Linked DNA regions of Alloyangia pacifica. The protein of the gene in region 1 interacts with the protein of each later gene in a pairwise test. Links are inferred from orthologs where the notes say so. Each region holds a gene or a part of one and is shown on either strand. Other genes may lie near its edges. The genes, in order: dnaA and CEW88_RS17725.

What was found.
Region 2: the proteins of dnaA (region 1) and CEW88_RS17725 interact in binary tests that used the Escherichia coli proteins (3 or more experiments, as listed by UniProt). The link is inferred for Alloyangia pacifica from one-to-one orthologs.

What each region holds. Positions count from the first base shown.
Region 1 is NZ_CP022189.1:186,545-191,303, forward strand. Bases 1,932-4,759 are described here. They hold dnaA (chromosomal replication initiator protein DnaA), read left to right. Parts: upstream 1,932-2,560; coding sequence 2,561-3,958; downstream 3,959-4,759. Other genes in these bases: rpsT (30S ribosomal protein S20), read left to right, coding at 1,932-2,017; dnaN (DNA polymerase III subunit beta), read left to right, coding at 4,111-4,759. Outside these bases: mutM (bifunctional DNA-formamidopyrimidine glycosylase/DNA-(apurinic or apyrimidinic site) lyase), read left to right, coding at 1-400; CEW88_RS00850 (enoyl-CoA hydratase), read left to right, coding at 466-1,242; CEW88_RS00855 (hypothetical protein), read right to left, coding at 1,306-1,488; more of rpsT, read left to right, coding at 1,754-1,931. UniProt on the Escherichia coli protein: Plays an essential in the initiation and regulation of chromosomal replication. Binds in an ATP-dependent fashion to the origin of replication (oriC) to initiate formation of the DNA replication initiation complex once per cell cycle.
Region 2 is NZ_CP022190.1:1,024,129-1,036,218, forward strand. Bases 3,499-6,409 are described here. They hold CEW88_RS17725 (replicative DNA helicase), read left to right. Parts: upstream 3,499-4,165; coding sequence 4,166-5,653; downstream 5,654-6,409. Other genes in these bases: CEW88_RS17720 (orotate phosphoribosyltransferase), read left to right, coding at 3,499-3,862; CEW88_RS17730 (hypothetical protein), read right to left, coding at 5,854-6,409. Outside these bases: CEW88_RS17705 (cytochrome b/b6 domain-containing protein), read left to right, coding at 1-615; cysK (cysteine synthase A), read right to left, coding at 706-1,785; pyrC (dihydroorotase), read left to right, coding at 2,008-3,045; more of CEW88_RS17720, read left to right, coding at 3,185-3,498; more of CEW88_RS17730, read right to left, coding at 6,410-6,492; alr (alanine racemase), read left to right, coding at 6,609-7,646; CEW88_RS17740 (MlaE family ABC transporter permease), read left to right, coding at 7,643-8,449; CEW88_RS17745 (ABC transporter ATP-binding protein), read left to right, coding at 8,446-9,192; CEW88_RS17750 (hypothetical protein), read left to right, coding at 9,189-9,590; CEW88_RS17755 (paraquat-inducible protein A), read left to right, coding at 9,682-10,119; CEW88_RS17760 (DNA repair protein), read left to right, coding at 10,276-11,073; DNA repair protein RadA, read left to right, coding at 11,205-12,090. UniProt on the Escherichia coli protein: The main replicative DNA helicase, it participates in initiation and elongation during chromosome replication. Travels ahead of the DNA replisome, separating dsDNA into templates for DNA synthesis.

The DNA.
Region 1 (4,759 bases):
CGAATCCCATCTGGTGGCTGCCTTGAAGGGGCGCAGCATGCCGATCAAGACGGCGTTGCTGGACCAGAAGATTGTTGCCGGATTGGGGAATATCTATGTTTGCGAAGCCTTGTTCCGCGCGGGCATCCGTCCTTCACGCCGCGTCAACCAGATCTCGGAAAAGCGCATCTCGGCGCTCGTTCCGATCATCCGGCACGTGCTGACGGACGCCATTTCCGCGGGCGGCTCCTCGCTCAAAGATTTCCGGCAAGCCGATGGAGAACTTGGATATTTTCAGCACAGCTTCGACGTCTACGGACGCGAAGGGCAGCCCTGCCGCGGGGACGGTTGCGCCAACATCATTCACAGAATCGTGCAATCCGGACGCTCTTCCTTCTACTGTCCGAGCTGCCAAAGATAACTTGATTGCAGGGGGCAAGTTGGTAAGGCTGCGCGACAATGCCAACGGACGGGAGCCCGACAGTCATGGCCTATGAGACGATTATCGTCGAAGTAGACGACGACGTTGCCACTATCACCCTGAACCGCCCGGATGCCCTCAATGCGCTGAACAGCCAGCTTCTTGGCGAGCTCGCGCAGGCGCTGACCGAGGCGGATGCCAATGACAAGGTGCGCTGCATCATCCTGACCGGCTCGGCCAAGGCCTTTGCCGCCGGGGCCGACATCAAGGAGATGTCGGAAAAGACCTTCGTCGAGATGTTCCTCGGAGACTTCTTCGAGCCGGCCACCGAGGCCGTCGCGAAGGTGCGCAAACCGGTGATCGCCGCGGTGAGCGGTTACGCCCTCGGGGGCGGCTGCGAGCTGGCGATGATGTGCGACTTCATCATCGCGTCGGAAACCGCGAAATTCGGCCAGCCCGAGATCAACCTTGGCGTTATCGCCGGGATCGGCGGGACGCAGCGCCTGCCGCGCTACGTCGGCAAGGCCAAGGCCATGGACATGCACCTGACCGGGCGTTTCATGGATGCTGAAGAGGCCGAGCGGTCGGGGCTGGTAAGCCGCGTCGTGCCGGTCAAGCAACTGATGGAAGAGGCGCAGAGCGCCGCGGCCAAGATTGCCGAGAAGTCGTTGCTCGCCTCGATTGCCGCCAAGCAGGCGGTGAACCGTGCCTTCGAGACCACGCTGGACGAGGGGTTGCTCTTCGAGCGCCGCCTGTTCCATTCGCTCTTTGCCACCGAGGACCAGAAAGAAGGCATGTCTGCCTTCCTCGAGAAGCGGACGCCGCAGTTCCGCGACCGCTGAGGCGATTGCATCGCATTCCGGGCCTGTCCCCGCGGGGACAGGCCTTTTTCATGCCCGGGCCACTCAGGACTGCAGCGGGCCGCGCGTCTGGCGGATCGCTTCCTGGATGGCGCGCCAGGTCTGCGCCTCCTCGGCGGCACCCCGGCGTTCGTTCTCGCGCACCTTTGCGGCGGCCTCGGCCTCGGCCCGGGCCCCATGCGCCCGGTAGAGCGCCTGTGCGGCCTCGTTGATCTGCATTGCGTTCATGGCTGACTCCTCCTTTCAGTCTGGAGTGTCCCGCGGCGAGGGCCGTGGGAGGGCGATCCTAGCCGATTCTCCCCCATTTCCCCAAGAAGTGCCGCTGGGGCCTTTGCAACCGGCGGAAAATGGGCTATGCGCCCCGCCTACATGCGTGTGATGCCCGCTCAGGCAAGAATCGGTCCGGCGACGACAGATCCGGGTCTGGTGGATATTGCACGTCCGAAATTCAGACCCAGGCCTTGTCGGCCACAGACACATAGGACCGATCATCATGGCAAATACGCCCCAGTCCAAGAAGCGCGCACGTCAGAACGAGAAGCGTTACGCCGTCAACAAGGCACGCCGTTCGCGCATCCGTACCTACCTGCGCAAAGTCGAGGAAGCGATCGCTTCGGGCGACAAGGACGCAGCCACCGCAGCTCTCGCCGCAGCTCAGCCCGAACTGATGCGCGGCGTGACCAAGGGTGTCTTCCACAAGAACACTGCTTCGCGCAAAATGTCGCGTCTCTCCTCGCGGGTGAAGTCGCTCGCCTGAGCACGTCAAGTGTCAGGCTGAAATGACACACTTAATAGGTGTGTGATCGAAAAGGCATCGCCATTGGTGGTGCCTTTTTTCATGACTCACACCATATTTTGAAGGCCGAGATTCTTTTTTCGGATTCCATTGAGTCAAGTTTGAAGTTCGGTTGCTGCTCTTCTCGGAACAGGAGTAATTTCATCGAGCGAGTCACGTCGCTGGGGGGACAGGCAATCGCGGATCACGCCACGGGAATCGTGGAAAGGTCTTCGTCGCTTCGGTCGTCTGATCAACAGATGCCGATTTCGGGATGATTTCATCCTGCCAGTCCAATTGTAAAATGGGTGAGTAGTGCGCCTTGCTGGGTCGCTTCGGGATGCTGGGAGTCCCGGGGAGTCCTTATGCGTGCTATGTCACTGGGACAGAGACTTCTCTTCCTGACTCATGCCGTTTCGGCATGGGGCCTGCATTTGCTCCCCATCGGTGGCTCAATTGGGCGCGTGTGTGTGTGTTGCCCAAAGGGACATAGGAAGAACCGGTGAAAAGACGGAGCGGGGATAAATGACGCAGGAACAATGGGGCGCGCTGCAAGACAGGCTGAGCAGCACGATCGGGGAAAACAACTACCGAACCTGGATCAAGCCCCTCGAATACAAAGGTCTGGAAGCCGACGGGGTGGCGGTCTTCCTAGCACCGACGAATTTTATTGGCACCTACGTGTCGCAGAATTTCGGGGACCTGCTGCTGTCGCAGATCTCCACGCTGGATTCGCAGGTTCGCCGCCTGCAATTCCGGGTCAGTAACGCGCCGCGTCCGGCAGCGGGCCGTCCGAGCCCGCGCCCGGTTTCGGCGCAGCCCGAGCAGCCGGCCCAGGCCAATGCGGCCAATGGCCAATCCGCACAGGGCGGAAGCGACCTGTTGCCGAGCGCGCCGCTCGATGCGCGCTTCACCTTCGATAATTTCATCGTCGGCAAGCCCAACGAGCTCGCCCATGCCGCCGCGCGCCGTGTGGCAGAGGCCGAAACCGTGACCTTCAACCCGCTATTCCTTTACGGCGGCGTTGGCCTCGGCAAGACGCACCTGATGCACGCGATCACCTGGGAGCTGCGCAACCGCCGCCCCGACCTGAACGTGCTCTACCTGTCGGCAGAGCAGTTCATGTACCGCTTCGTGCAGGCCCTGCGCGAGCGCCGCATGATGGACTTCAAGGAGCTGTTCCGCTCGGTCGACGTGCTTATGGTCGATGACGTGCAGTTCATCGCCGGCAAGGACTCGACGCAGGAAGAGTTCTTCCACACGTTCAACGCGCTGGTGGACCAGAACAAGCAGATCGTCATTTCGGCCGACCGCGCGCCGGACGAGATCAAGGACCTGGAGAACCGCATCCGCTCGCGCCTGCAGTCCGGCCTCGTGGTCGACCTCCACCCGACGGATTACGAACTGCGTCTCGGCATTCTGCAGTCGAAGGTCGACACCTATCGCAAGCAATACCCGTCGCTGCAGCTCGACGATGGCATCCTCGAGTTCCTGGCGCATCGCATTTCGACCAACGTGCGTGTGCTCGAAGGTGCGCTGACGCGCCTCTTCGCCTTTGCCTCACTGGTCGGCCAGCCCATCACCATGGAGCTGACGCAGGATTGCCTCGCCGACGTGCTGCGCGCCTCGGACCGCAAGATCTCGATCGAGGAGATTCAGCGCAAGGTGGCGGATCACTACAACATCCGCCTTTCCGATCTCATCGGCCCCAAGCGCGTACGCAACTTCGCGCGCCCGCGGCAGGTGGCGATGTACCTGTGCAAGCAGCTCACCGCCCGCTCGCTTCCCGAGATCGGCCGCCGCTTCGGCGGGCGCGACCACACGACGGTCATGCACGGGGTGAAGCGGATCGAGGAACTGCGCATGCAGGACAGCCAGATCGCCGACGACATCGAGCTTCTGCGCCGCGCGCTCGAAGCCTGAGACCGCACGACCACATTTGGGAACGGGGCTGCCCAAGGGCGGCCCCGCGGCCTTGACGCTGCAGGCAATCCGTCGGATCAATCTGCAAAAGAATTTGGAGCGGCTTCGCAGATGCGCCAAGCTGCCCCACCGGCCAACCGAGGGACAGGGCGATGAAAGTCAGCATTGAACGGGCGACGCTGCTCAAGGCAGTCAGCCAGGCACAATCTGTGGTCGAGCGCCGGAACACCATTCCGATCCTCGCCAATGTGCTGATCGAGGCCGAGGGCAACTCGGCCAGCTTCCGCGCCACCGATCTCGACATCGAAGTGCTCGACCGCGCCCCCGCGGTGGTCGAACAGGCCGGGGCCACCACCGTCTCGGCGGTGACCCTGCACGAGATCGTCCGCAAGCTGCCCGACGGCGCGCTGGTCCAGCTGACCGCCGACACTTCCGCCGGCCGGCTGACCGTGGCCGCAGGCCGCTCGAACTTCAGTCTCGCGACGCTGCCCAAGGAAGACTTCCCGGTCATGGCGTCGTCGGAATACTCGTCGAACTTCACCGCCAAGGCCGAAGTCCTGCGCAGGCTCTTCGACAAGTCGAAGTTCGCGATCTCGACCGAGGAAACGCGTTACTACCTCAACGGCGTGTACATGCATGTCGCCGAGAGCGAGGAGGGCCGGGTGCTGCGCTGCGTTGCCACCGACGGTCACCGCCTCGCCCGCATCGACGCGCCGCTGCCTGCTGGTGCAGAAGAGATGCCCGGTGTGATCGTGCCGCGCAAGACCGTGGGAGAGCTGCGCAAACTGCTCGAAGAGGACG
Region 2 (12,090 bases), on another replicon or contig:
TCTGCCGGGCACCGCGTCGTCCGCCCGCTGCTTCTGGCCGTCGCCGCCTGGGCCGCCCTCCTCGGTGGCGGGGCTGCCGCGGGTCTCTTCGCCAGCGAGGACGCCGCCGAGACTCCGAAGCTCGAGGCCGCACAATCCGACTGGCAGGTGACCGAGGGCACGCTCGGCATCAGCCTCGTGCAGATGGGCAAAGAGATCGAGGGCAGCTTCGCCGACTGGACCGCCGAGATCGCCTTCGAGCCGCGCGAGACCCCCGGCAAGGCCGGCGACGTCACCGTGCAGATCGCTATCCCGACGCTGACCCTCGGCTCGGTGAGCAAGCAGGCCCTGGGCGCGGATTTCCTTGCCGCCGAGGACTACCCCACCGCCACTTTTCAGGCCGAGATCCTGCGCGGCGAAACCGGCTACGAAGCACAGGGCGCGCTTACGCTGAAGGGCGCCGAGGTGCCGGTCACCCTGCCCTTCGAGCTGACCCTCGAGGGCGAGACGGCCACCATGCAGGGCAGCACCACGCTCGACCGCCGCAACTACGCCATTGGCGAGAGCATGGCCGATCCGGAGCAGCTCAGCTTCGACGTGCAGGTGAACGTGGCGCTGACCGCCACGCGGCACTGACAGGCGGCGCGTCCGCGGTCAGCAGCGGTCGGAGGTGCGTATTTCAAACGCGTAGAAGGGCGCGGCAGTCTCGCGCCTTTTCTGTCCAACTCAAGCCATCTGGCTTGACGGGGTGGAGAGGGACAGCGCCTTTTCCGCCTCGTCCATGTCCTCGACGATGCCCTCGAAGAGCGGCGTGGACATGTAGCGCTCGCCGGTATCTGGCAGCATGGCGAGGATCACCGTGCCGGGCTCGGCCTTCTCGGCCAGCTGCATGGCGATGGCGAAGGTGGAGCCGCCGGAGACACCCGTGAGAATGCCCTCCTTCATCGCCAGCTTCTTTGCCCAGGCGATGCCGTCGGCCCCCGCGACCGGGATCAGCTCGTCGTAGCAGCCCGCGTCGAGCCCCTCCTGCAGCACGGCAGGTATGAAGTCGGGCGTCCAGCCCTGGATCGGATGCGGCTCGAAGGCGCTGTGGCTTTCCGAGGGTGCCCCGTCGGCGGTCCGGCCCTGCGCGATGCCGCTGCCGACGAGCTGCGCGTTTGCGGGCTCCGACAGCACGATCCTGGTCTCGGGCCGCTCCTTGCGCAGCACGCGCGCAACGCCGGTGACCGTGCCGCCGGTGCCATAGCCGGTGACAAAATAGTCGAGCCGCGTGCCGGCGAAGTCATTGACGATCTCGCGCCCGGTGGTCGCCTCATGCACCGCCGCATTGGCCTCGGTCTCGAACTGGCGGGCGAGGAACCAGCGGTTCGCCTCCGCCAGTTCCGCCGCCTTTCGGTACATGCCGAAGCCCTTCTCGGCGCGCGGCGTCAGAACCACCTTGGCGCCCAGCATCCGCATCAGCTTGCGCCGTTCGATCGAGAAGCTGTCGGCCATGGTCACCACCAGCGGGTAGCCCTTGGCGGCGCAGACCATGGCAAGCCCGATGCCGGTGTTGCCGGAGGTCGCCTCGACCACGGTCTGGCCAGGCTTCAGCGTGCCGTTTTTCTCGGCGGTCTCGATGATGCTCATTGCCAGCCGGTCCTTGACCGAGGCGGCCGGGTTGAAGAATTCGGCCTTCACGTAGATCTCGACCCCCTCGGGCGCGAGGTGGTTGATCCGCACGGCGGGCGTGTTGCCCACGGTGTCGACGATACTGTCGTAGAGCCGGCCGCGGCCGATGGTTTCTGCGGGTGTCGATGCGTCCATGGTCTCTCTCCCTGTGAAGCTTCCCTCTGGTCACCTTACCCCAAAGCGGGCCGTGGCGCGCCCACAGTCGGGTTGCAAAGGTTTCAGCGGCGAGCCGGTTGGTTTCGCCCAGGTCTCGGTGGCACGCCCGGCGGGCGCGGCGAGAGCCTGACACCGGCTTCCGCACCCAGCCTTGCGCATGCCATCTGGCCCGGCGCGCGCGCGCGTGCTAACGCGCGGGGCATGACCCAGATCACGCTCCGCCGCCCCGACGACTGGCACCTGCACCTCCGCGATGGCGAGATGCTGGCCGGCATCGCCCCCGAATCCGCCCGCCACTTCGGCCGGGCGATCATCATGCCCAACCTCGTGCCCCCCGTGGTGACCGGCGATCAGGCCGCCGCCTACAGGGGTCGCATCCTCAAGGCGCTGCCCGAGGGCAGCCGCTTCACCCCGCTGATGACCCTCTACCTGACCGAGACAACCGATCCTGCGGATGTCGCCGCGGCCTATGACGCGGGCATCATCACCGCGCTGAAGCTTTACCCGGCGGGTGCGACGACCAACTCCGCCTCGGGCGTGCGCGACTTCGACAAGGTGCGCCCGGTGCTCGAGCTGATGGCCGAGAAGGGCATCCCGCTCTGCGTACACGGCGAAGTGGTGGACAGCGACGTCGACATCTTCGACCGCGAGGCGGTGTTCATCGATCGCGTGCTCGACCCGATCCGCCGCGCCACCCCGGGCCTGCGCGTGGTCATGGAGCACATCACCACAAAGCAGGGCGTCGACTATGCCCGGTCCGGCGGCGACGATCTCGGTGCGACGATCACCACGCACCACCTGGTGATCAACCGCAACCACATCCTCGTCGGCGGCATCAAGCCGCACTATTACTGCCTGCCCGTTGCCAAGCGCGAGGAGCATCGGCTGGCGCTGCGCGAGGCCGCGACCTCGGGCGATGCCAGCTTCTTCCTCGGCACCGACAGCGCGCCCCATGCAGATCCGGCCAAGGAAAGCGCCTGTGGCTGCGCCGGCTGCTTCACTGCGACCAACACCCTGTCGATCCTTGCCGAGGTCTTCGAGCAGGACGGCGCACTGGACCGGCTCGAGGCCTTCGCGTCGCGCAACGGGCCGGCCTTCTACCGCCTGCCGGTGAGCGAGGAGACGGTGACATTGACCAAGGGTGAACCCGTCGCCTATCCCGCCAAGATCGACACTGGCGCCGGACCGGTGACCGTCTTTGACCCCGGCATGCCGCTGCACTGGCGGGTCGAGGCCTGAGCTTTGCGCAGGGGGCGCTCTGCCCCCTGCCCCCATCCGTTTCGGGAAAAGCCGAAAGAGCGCGGTGCCGTGCCATGCGCCCTTCCCGAACCCGCGCTTTCGCGCTAAGGCGGGCGCGGTTTTTCAAAGGAGCTGCCCCATGATCCCCTCGTCCTATCCCTCGCAAGAAGAAATGGCCCGGCTGACGGCCCGGATGCTCTGGGAAATCGGCGCGGTGCATTTCATGGGCGACGAGCCCTTCAAGCTCGCCTCCGGCCTGCCCTCGCCGGTCTACATCGACTGCCGCACGCCGATCTCGCATCCGCGCATCCGCTCGACGCTGATGGATTTCCTGACCGTCACCGTCATGCGCAATGCCGGCTTCGAAGCCTTCGACAACATCGCCGGCGGCGAGACCGCGGGCATCCCCTTTGCGGCACTGGTGGCCGAGCGGCTGGCGCTGCCGATGACCTACGTGCGCAAGAAACCCAAGGGCTACGGCCGCAACGCCCGCATCGAGGGCAAGATGACCGAGGGCCAGCGGGTGCTTCTGGTCGAGGATCTGACCACCGACGGCGGCTCCAAGCTCAGCTTCGTCGACGCCATCCGCGAGACCGGCGCCACCTGCGCGCATACCGCGGTGATCTTCTACTACGGCATCTTCCCCGAGACGACGAAGACCCTCGGCGATCATGGCGTAGAGCTGCACTATCTGTGCACGTGGCACGACGTTCTGGCCGAGGCCAAGGCGCGCGGCGGCTTCGAGCCGGCGACGCTGGCGGCGGTCGAGGCCTTCCTCGAAGACCCGCGCAAATGGCAGGCGGAAAACGGCGCATAAGCAGATTTCTCGCGGGCGGGGCCTTGGCGCCCCGCTCGCGTGCTTCCACCAAATGTTGCGAAAATTCCCGGCTCTGCTACGATATCTTCAAGAGCAGCACGGGGCGCCGGACGCATTTCCGGTTATCCCGAAATAGTCCACAGAGATTTCCAGATTGGTCCGCCTCCCGCGGCGCGTTAAGACGCTCGCACCTGCGGGACTCGGGGGAGCCGGTGGGGAGATCACAGGGACAGAAAACAACGTCGGGCCCATGGCAATCGGCCGCAACGACGGGGCCGTAGGGTCAGGGCCAAGGGGACAGGCATGAACGATCAGAGCGTATTCAACGCGACCGGTGTCGAGGTCGAGCAGGCCGACACGATGCCGCATTCGATCGAGGCCGAGCAGCAGCTGCTTGGTGCGATCCTGACCAACAACGACGTCTACGACAGGGTCGCGGCCATTCTCGGGCCGCAGCATTTCTACGACCCCGTCCACCGCCGTATCTTCGAGATCGCTGCCGCGCGCATCGCAAAGAACAACCTCGCATCGCCGGTGACGCTGAAGGCGTTCATGGAGGATGACGAGGGCCTCAAGGAGCTGGGCGGGCCAGCCTATCTCGCCCGCCTTGCGGGCGCCGCGGTCTCGAGCTTCGCCGTGCGCGACTACGCGCAGATGATCTACGATCTGGCCGTGCGCCGCGACCTCATCCGGCTCGGCCGCGACATCTCGGACCGGGCCACCAAGGTCGACGTGAAATCCGAGCCGCGCGAGCAGATCGTGCAGGCCGAGCAAGCGCTCTACAAGCTGGCCGAGCAGGGCCAGACCGAGGGCGGCTTCCAGTCCTTCCTGCGCGCCGTGACCGATGCGGTGAACGTGGCCAACGCCGCCTACCAGCGCGAAGGCGGCCTGGCGGGGGTCTCCACCGGGCTCATCGACATGGACAAGAAGCTGGGCGGGCTGCACCCCTCGGACCTTTTGATCCTTGCCGGGCGCCCGTCGATGGGGAAAACCTCGCTCGCCACCAACATCGCCTTCAATATCGCCAAGGCCTACAAAAAGGGCACCCGCCACGATGGCACCGAGGGTGCGATCGAAGGCGGCGTCGTGGGCTTCTACTCGCTCGAAATGAGCGCCGAGCAGCTGGCCGCACGTATCCTGTCGGAAGCCGCCGAGGTGCCTTCGGAGCAGATCCGCCGCGGCGACATGACCGAGGCCGAGTTCCGGCGCTTCGTCGACGCCGCCAAGAGCCTCGAGGCCTGCCCGCTCTTCATCGATGACACGCCGGCCATCCCGATCGCCCAGCTCGCCGCCAGGGCGCGGCGCCTGAAGCGGACGCATGGGCTCGACGTGCTGATGGTCGACTACCTGCAACTGGTGCGCGGCACCGCCGAAAACCGGGTGAACGAGATCGCCGAGATCTCCATGGGCCTCAAGGCCATCGCCAAGGAACTCAACATTCCGGTGATCGCCCTGTCGCAGCTCTCGCGTCAGGTGGAAAGCCGCGAGGACAAGCGCCCGCAGCTTTCGGACCTGCGGGAATCTGGCTCGATCGAACAGGACGCCGACGTGGTGATGTTCGTGTTCCGCGAAGAATATTACGTGGAGCGCGAGAAGCCCTCGGACGACCGGCTCGACGAGATGGCCGCCTGGCAGGAACGCATGGAGCGCCTGCACGGCAAGGCCGAAGTGATCATTGGCAAGCAGCGTCACGGCCCGATCGGCACCGTGGAGCTCAGTTTCGAGGGCCGCTTCACCCGCTTCGGCAACCTGGTGCGCCCCTGGCAGAACGGCGAAGGCGACAACTTCTGAGCCGCGAACAAACGCACCGAGGGCGCGCGGCACGGGAGATCCTTGATTTTCGCCGCTGCCCCCTCTAGATTTCTTAGGCAACGAAGAAGGAAAGTCTCATGACCGGACCGGATCCCATCATTATCTGACCTTCACTCGGCGGCGCGCGCACCCATCATCAGCGCGGCGCTGCCGTTTTCGCGTCTCTCCTGGAAAATCGCCTAGCTCGGCTGCCTTCCGCGCTTTAGCGCGTCTATCTTGCCTTCAAGCGCGATCCTCTGCGCCGAAAGCTCCGCCAGAGACCGGCTGTCGTCAAAGCGGAACCTTTCGAGACCGAGCGCCCGATGGTCATGCGCGAGGCTACCGAGAAGCTCCTGACCGCAGGCCGCCGCATCGCTGGCGCTCTCGATGATGAGCGCGATGACCTTGACCCGCGATTCCGGCGACAGCGTCAGGTAGCTGGCCTGCTGAACTCCTTCGATCTGCACCCGGATCTTCTCGAGCAGCCCATAGAAATTCACCGTCTGGTGCAGCGCGCCATCCGCGATGTTGTGCACCTCGCTGATCCGGGTGCGATAGATCTCCGTGTGCCGCGCGTCGGTGATATGGGGAATCAGCGCCCGATCCTCGCGGAAGCGCTTCAGCAGGTCCGCTTCCGAGGGTGACCGTTTCAAGAAACGTTCCATGTCCCGGGTGTTGAAGTCGATCTCGGCAAACAGCGCCCGCACGAGGCTGTCCTGCTGCTTCTTGCGCCGCCGCTCTTCGCGCTCGTCGTCGATGAGCCGCTTCACGAACCAGACGAGGAAGCCGAGGGTCGGCGCGAGAAAGGCCAGGAAGAACCTGATATCCACATCGTCCATACTGGAAAACCCCGCCCTGCCCGCCGATTATCGAAGCCGCAGGATGAAGAACTTCGGCTCCGAGGTCCAACGCTTTCCCTCTTGACGCCCCGCCCGCGCCCGGCAATCAACGCGCCATGGCACAGGCACAGCTTACCGTCGATCTCGACGCGATCCGCGCCAACTGGCGCGCCCTCGACGCCCTCTCCGACTGCGAGACCGGCGCCGTCGTCAAGGCAAACTCCTACGGTCTCGGCGCCGATCGCGTCGCGCCGATGCTGGGGCGCGAGGGCGTGCGCCGCTTCTTCACTGCCACGGTGGAAGAAGGCGCGGCGGTGCGCAAGGCGCTGGGGGACGGCCCCGAGATCAACGTCTTCGGCGGCCACATGGCCGGGGATGCTGCGTTGATCAAGTCCGCCGGGCTGACGCCGATGTTGAACTCCATCGACCAGATGTTGCGCCACGTCGAGGCGCTGCCCGGCCATCCCTTCGGCATCCAGCTCGACAGCGGCATGAACCGGCTCGGCATGGAGGCCGAAGAATGGTCCGCACTGCGCGAGCTGGCGATGAAGCAGAAGCCCCGGCTGATCATGTCGCACCTTGCCTGCGCGGACGAGCCAAACCATGGGATGAACGCCCACCAGCTGCGCAATTTCTGCGAGATGACAGACGGGCTCGACGCGCCGCGCTCGCTCGCGGCCACGGGCGGCATCCTGCTGGGCAAGAACTACCATTTCGATGTCACCCGCCCCGGCATCGGTCTTTACGGCGCGATGCCCTTCCGCGATGCCCGGCGCGTGGTCTCTCTGCATCTTCCGGTGATCCAGACCCGCGAGGTCAAGACCGGCGAGTCGGTGGGCTACGGCAACAACTTCGTTGCCCGCTCGCCGATGAAGGTCGCGACGATCTCGGCGGGCTACGCCGACGGGCTACAGCGCGCGCTCGCCCCCAAGACATATCTCTGGGCCGGCGAGACCCGCTGCAAGCTGCTTGGCCGCATCTCGATGGACCTCATCACCGTCGACGTCACCGCGGTCGACAACGTTCCCGATGCGCTCGAGTTGCTCGGCCCGCACCAGAGCGTCGACCAGCTGGCCAACCACATCGACACGATCGGCTACGAGATCCTCACCTCGCTCGGGGGCCGCTACGCGCGGAGCTACGCAGGCGAATGAGCCTGATGCGAACCCTCGTCGCCGCGCCCGCAGCGGCGCTGGGAACGCTCGGCGCCGCGGTGATCCGTGCGCTGGGGGCGGCCGGGCGGCTGACGCTCTTCGCCCTCGCCGCGCTGAGCCACATCGGCCGCCCGCCGCTTTACCCGCGTGAATTCGGCATGGCGCTGCTGCACGTTGGCTGGCTGTCGCTGCCTGTGGTGGGCATGACGGCGATTTTTACGGGCGGCGCGCTGGCGCTGCAGATCTACTCCGGCGGCGCGCGGTTCAATGCCGAGGCGGTGGTGCCGCAAATCGTCGCCATCGGCATGGTGCGCGAGTTGGGGCCGGTGCTGGTCGGGTTGATGATCGCCGCGCGCGTCACGTCCTCGATCGCCGCCGAGATCGCCACGATGAAGGTCACCGAGCAGATCGACGCTCTGGTCACCCTCTCGACCGACCCGATGAAATACCTCGTCGCGCCGCGCCTGCTGGCCGCGCTCGTCACGGTGCCGCTGCTGGTGGCGGTGGGCGACGTGATCGGCATCGCCGGGGGCTACGCCGTGGCCACCAGCGCGCTCGGCTTCAATCCAGTGGGCTATCTTGCAAACACGCTGAACTTCCTCGAGCCGCTCGACGTGCTCTCCTCGCTGGCGAAGGGGTGCGCCTTCGGCGGCATCGCCGCGCTCATGGGCTGCTATTGCGGCATGCACTCGGGCCGCGGAGCGCAGGGCGTGGGTCGCGCCACCAAGTCCTCGGTCGAGGCAGCGGCGATCCTCATCCTTGCCGCCAACTTCCTGCTCACGGGGGTGTTCTTTTCGGCATGATCACTCTTACCGAGCTGCACAAGAGTTTTGACGGCGCCCCCGTGCTGCGCGGCGCCAGCCTGCATGTGCCCAAGGGCAGTTCGATGGTGATCATCGGCGGCTCGGGCACGGGCAAGTCGGTGCTGCTGAAGTGCATCCTCGGGCTCGTCACCCCCGACAGCGGCAGCATCACCATCGACGGGCACGACGCGACACGCGGCGAGCGCGAGGCGCTGCTCTCGCGCTTCGGCATGCTGTTTCAGGGAGCGGCCCTCTTTGACTCGCTCCCGGTCTGGCAGAACGTCGCCTTCCGCCTGCTGCGCGGTCCACTCAAGCGTCCCCGCGGCGAGGCCCGCGAGATCGCGATCGAGAAGCTGCGCCGCGTTGGCCTCGGCCCCGAGGTTGCTGACCGCCTGCCCGCCGAGCTTTCGGGCGGCATGCAAAAGCGCGTGGGGCTTGCGCGCGCCATCGCCGCCGAGCCCGAGATCATCTTTTTCGACGAGCCAACCACCGGGCTCGACCCGATCATGGCCGGGGTGATCAACGCACTGATCCGCGAGATCGTCACCGAGATGGGCGCCACCGCGCTAACCATCACCCACGACATGAGCTCGGTCCGCGCCATCGCCGATCGCGTCGCGATGCTGCATGCGGGCAAGATTCGCTGGGAAGGTCCAGTCGGAGAAATGGACGCCACAGCAGATCCTTACGTCCAACAGTTCATCCATGGGCACGCGACTGGCCCGATCGAGGCGCTGAGATGAGCTTCTTCGAGCCGAGCCCGCTGCTCGTGGCGTTCATCCTCTTCAAGAGCTTCGTCTACCTTGAGGTATTGGCTCTGCTGGCGCTTGTCCGAGGTCTTTTCGCCCGCGGCCCATCGCGTCACGCTGCGCTGCTGTCGCTGGGCCTTGCGGGCGTCGGCATCTACGCGAGCTTCGCGCCGACGCTGGCCGCCAGTCAGGGGCTACCCGCCCTGCCGCTGCTGCCCGCGATCTCCCGTCTGCTCACCTGGCAGCAAGGCCTGCCGGCCCTGCTGCTCGCCTCCGTCCCATTGGCGCTCAGCGCGGGGCTGCCCGGCAGACGCTTCCGCGCGATCGACATCCTGCATATCTTGCTCATCGCGGCGCTCGTCGGCTTGGGGCTGGCGGCACGCTTCGTCTGAACTCGGCCCTTTTTCTCTTTCCAAATACGCCGGGGTGAAGGCGCCGCCTGGTGACGAGGGGCGACGCCCCTTCCCCGGCATGAGGCTGCCCATGCTGAAATACGTCAACCTCGCGCTCTTCGTGCTCTACCCGCTCGCTTGGGGGGCGCCGTTGATGCATGCGGGCCTGCTGCCGCTCTTCGGCCTGTCGGACATCAGCGTCCTGTCGGGGATCACCACGCTCTGGCACAGCGACATCTTCCTTGCGCTGGTTGTCGCGCTCTTTGCGCTGGTGGCGCCGCTGGTGAAGATCGGGGGGCTGGCGCTAGTCCAGTTCGGGGGGCTGCCCCGCCGCGCGCTGCCACTGATCAACGCCCTGGGCAAACTCGCGATGGCCGACATCTTTCTTGTTGCAGTCTACGTCACACTGATCAAGGGCATGGGCGTAGGCCGGATAGAGATCGGCTGGGGGCTCTACCTCTTCACCTTTTGCGTCCTGGCGTCGCTGGCCATAGGTTTGCTCGAAAGCCAAAAAGAGGCGACTAAATAACTCGGGTTTCTCGCAACAATTGCAATTCTGCCACTGCGATTGTGCACACGGACTGAGCGCCGGTCATTAAAGTTAACATTTCCCTCTCCTTTCGGTACACTCGCCCTATTCTATTTCTCTACTGTTCTTTCTTTGGCTTTTTCTTGGGAGTCCCCCATGGTGTCCCAACTTCGTGACGCAGGTCTGGCCCTGCACTATATCCTCCAGAAGCTGGCATTCATTGTCGTGGCCACCGTCGGGGTGGCGCTGTTGATCTGGACCGCCGCTGCGGCTGCCGGGCTTGCGCCCTGGCTCGAACTTGACCTCAGCCTTGGTGGGCAACCGATTGAGAATGCCGGTCTTTGGGTGCAATGCACCTTGGCCGGACTTGCCCTGATACTTGTGTCCTTCCTGCCGAACGCCGTGCATGTGATGGCGTTGGAACGGTCGCACCGGTCGTTCCACATTGGAATGCGCGATATTGCCCGCGCCTATACGATGTCGCACCGCGCCGACCGCGAGGGGGTTTTCAAGCTGCAATCCGAGTTCGACTCGGTGCGTGAGAGGCTCGCCTACCTGCGTGACCATCCCGACCTCGCCGAACTCGAGCCCTCGGTGCTCGAGGTGGCGGCGCAGATGAGCCACGTCTCCCGCGATCTCGCCCGCACCTATTCCGATCGCAACGTGCAGCGGGCGCAGGATTTCCTGGTCGCCCGACAGCAAGAGGTCGAGGATTTCAACATTCGCATCGAAAAGGCCAAGGCGGCCGCGGTGGAGATCCGGCGCTGGCACGAACGGCTCGAGCTCGACGAGGCGATCGCGCAGGCGCAGCTTGCCCGGCTGGTGGATGAACTCGAGGATATCCTGCCCGAGATCCTGCCCGAAACCACGGTCACCCTGGACGCGCCCGCCCCCGAGTTCACCGAGGCGCCGCGTCAGGAACGCGTCGTGCCTCTGCCGCGCGCGGCCGAATGAGCGCCGTGGGCTGATCGCGGCGGAGGGGGCACTGCCTCCTCTGCGGCTTTGCCGCCGTCCCCCTCGGGATATTTGCGCGTGGAAGAACTGGCCAGCTTGCACAGCGCTCCGCAAGCAGGCAGAACCCGCGCATGGCCAAAGCTTCCGCGAATTTCGTCTGTCAGTCTTGCGGCAACGCCACCTCGAAATGGTCGGGGCGCTGCGATGCCTGCGGGGAATGGAACTCCATCACCGAAGAGGTGCCGCTCTCGCAGGGGCCCGGCGGCAAGACGCTGGGCGCCACGCGCGGGCGCAAAGTGGCGCTGTCGGATCTCGCCACGACCGAAGCCGCGCCGCCGCGCACCGCCTCGAAGATCGAGGAACTCGACCGCGTGCTTGGCGGCGGGCTGGTGCCCGGGTCGGCCATCCTGGTGGGCGGCGATCCCGGCATCGGCAAGTCGACTCTGCTGCTGCAGGCGGCTGCGGCCTTTGCCGGCGCCGGGCAAAAGGTGATCTACGCCTCGGGCGAGGAGGCACGCGCGCAGGTACGCATGCGCGCTCAGCGTCTGGGGCTTGGCGAGGCCGCGGTGCAGCTCGCCGCCGAAACCAACCTGCGCGACATCCTCACCACGCTCGAGGCCGAGAAGCCGGGGCTGGTGATCGTCGACTCGATCCAGACCATGTGGGTCGACAACGTCGCAAGCGCCCCGGGGTCGGTGGCGCAAGTGCGCGCCGCGGCCCATGAGCTGACCACCTTCGCCAAGCGCCACGGCACCTCGGTGATCATGGTTGGCCATGTCACCAAGGACGGGCAGATCGCCGGGCCTCGGGTGGTCGAGCACATGGTCGACACGGTGCTCTATTTCGAGGGCGAGCGCGGCCACCAGTTCCGCATCCTGCGCTCGGTCAAGAACCGCTTCGGCCCGGCCGACGAGATCGGCGTTTTCGAGATGACCGGCGGCGGGCTTGCCGAGGTGCTCAACCCCTCGGCGCTGTTCCTGTCGGAGCGGGGCACCCCCGCGCCCGGGTCGGTGGTCT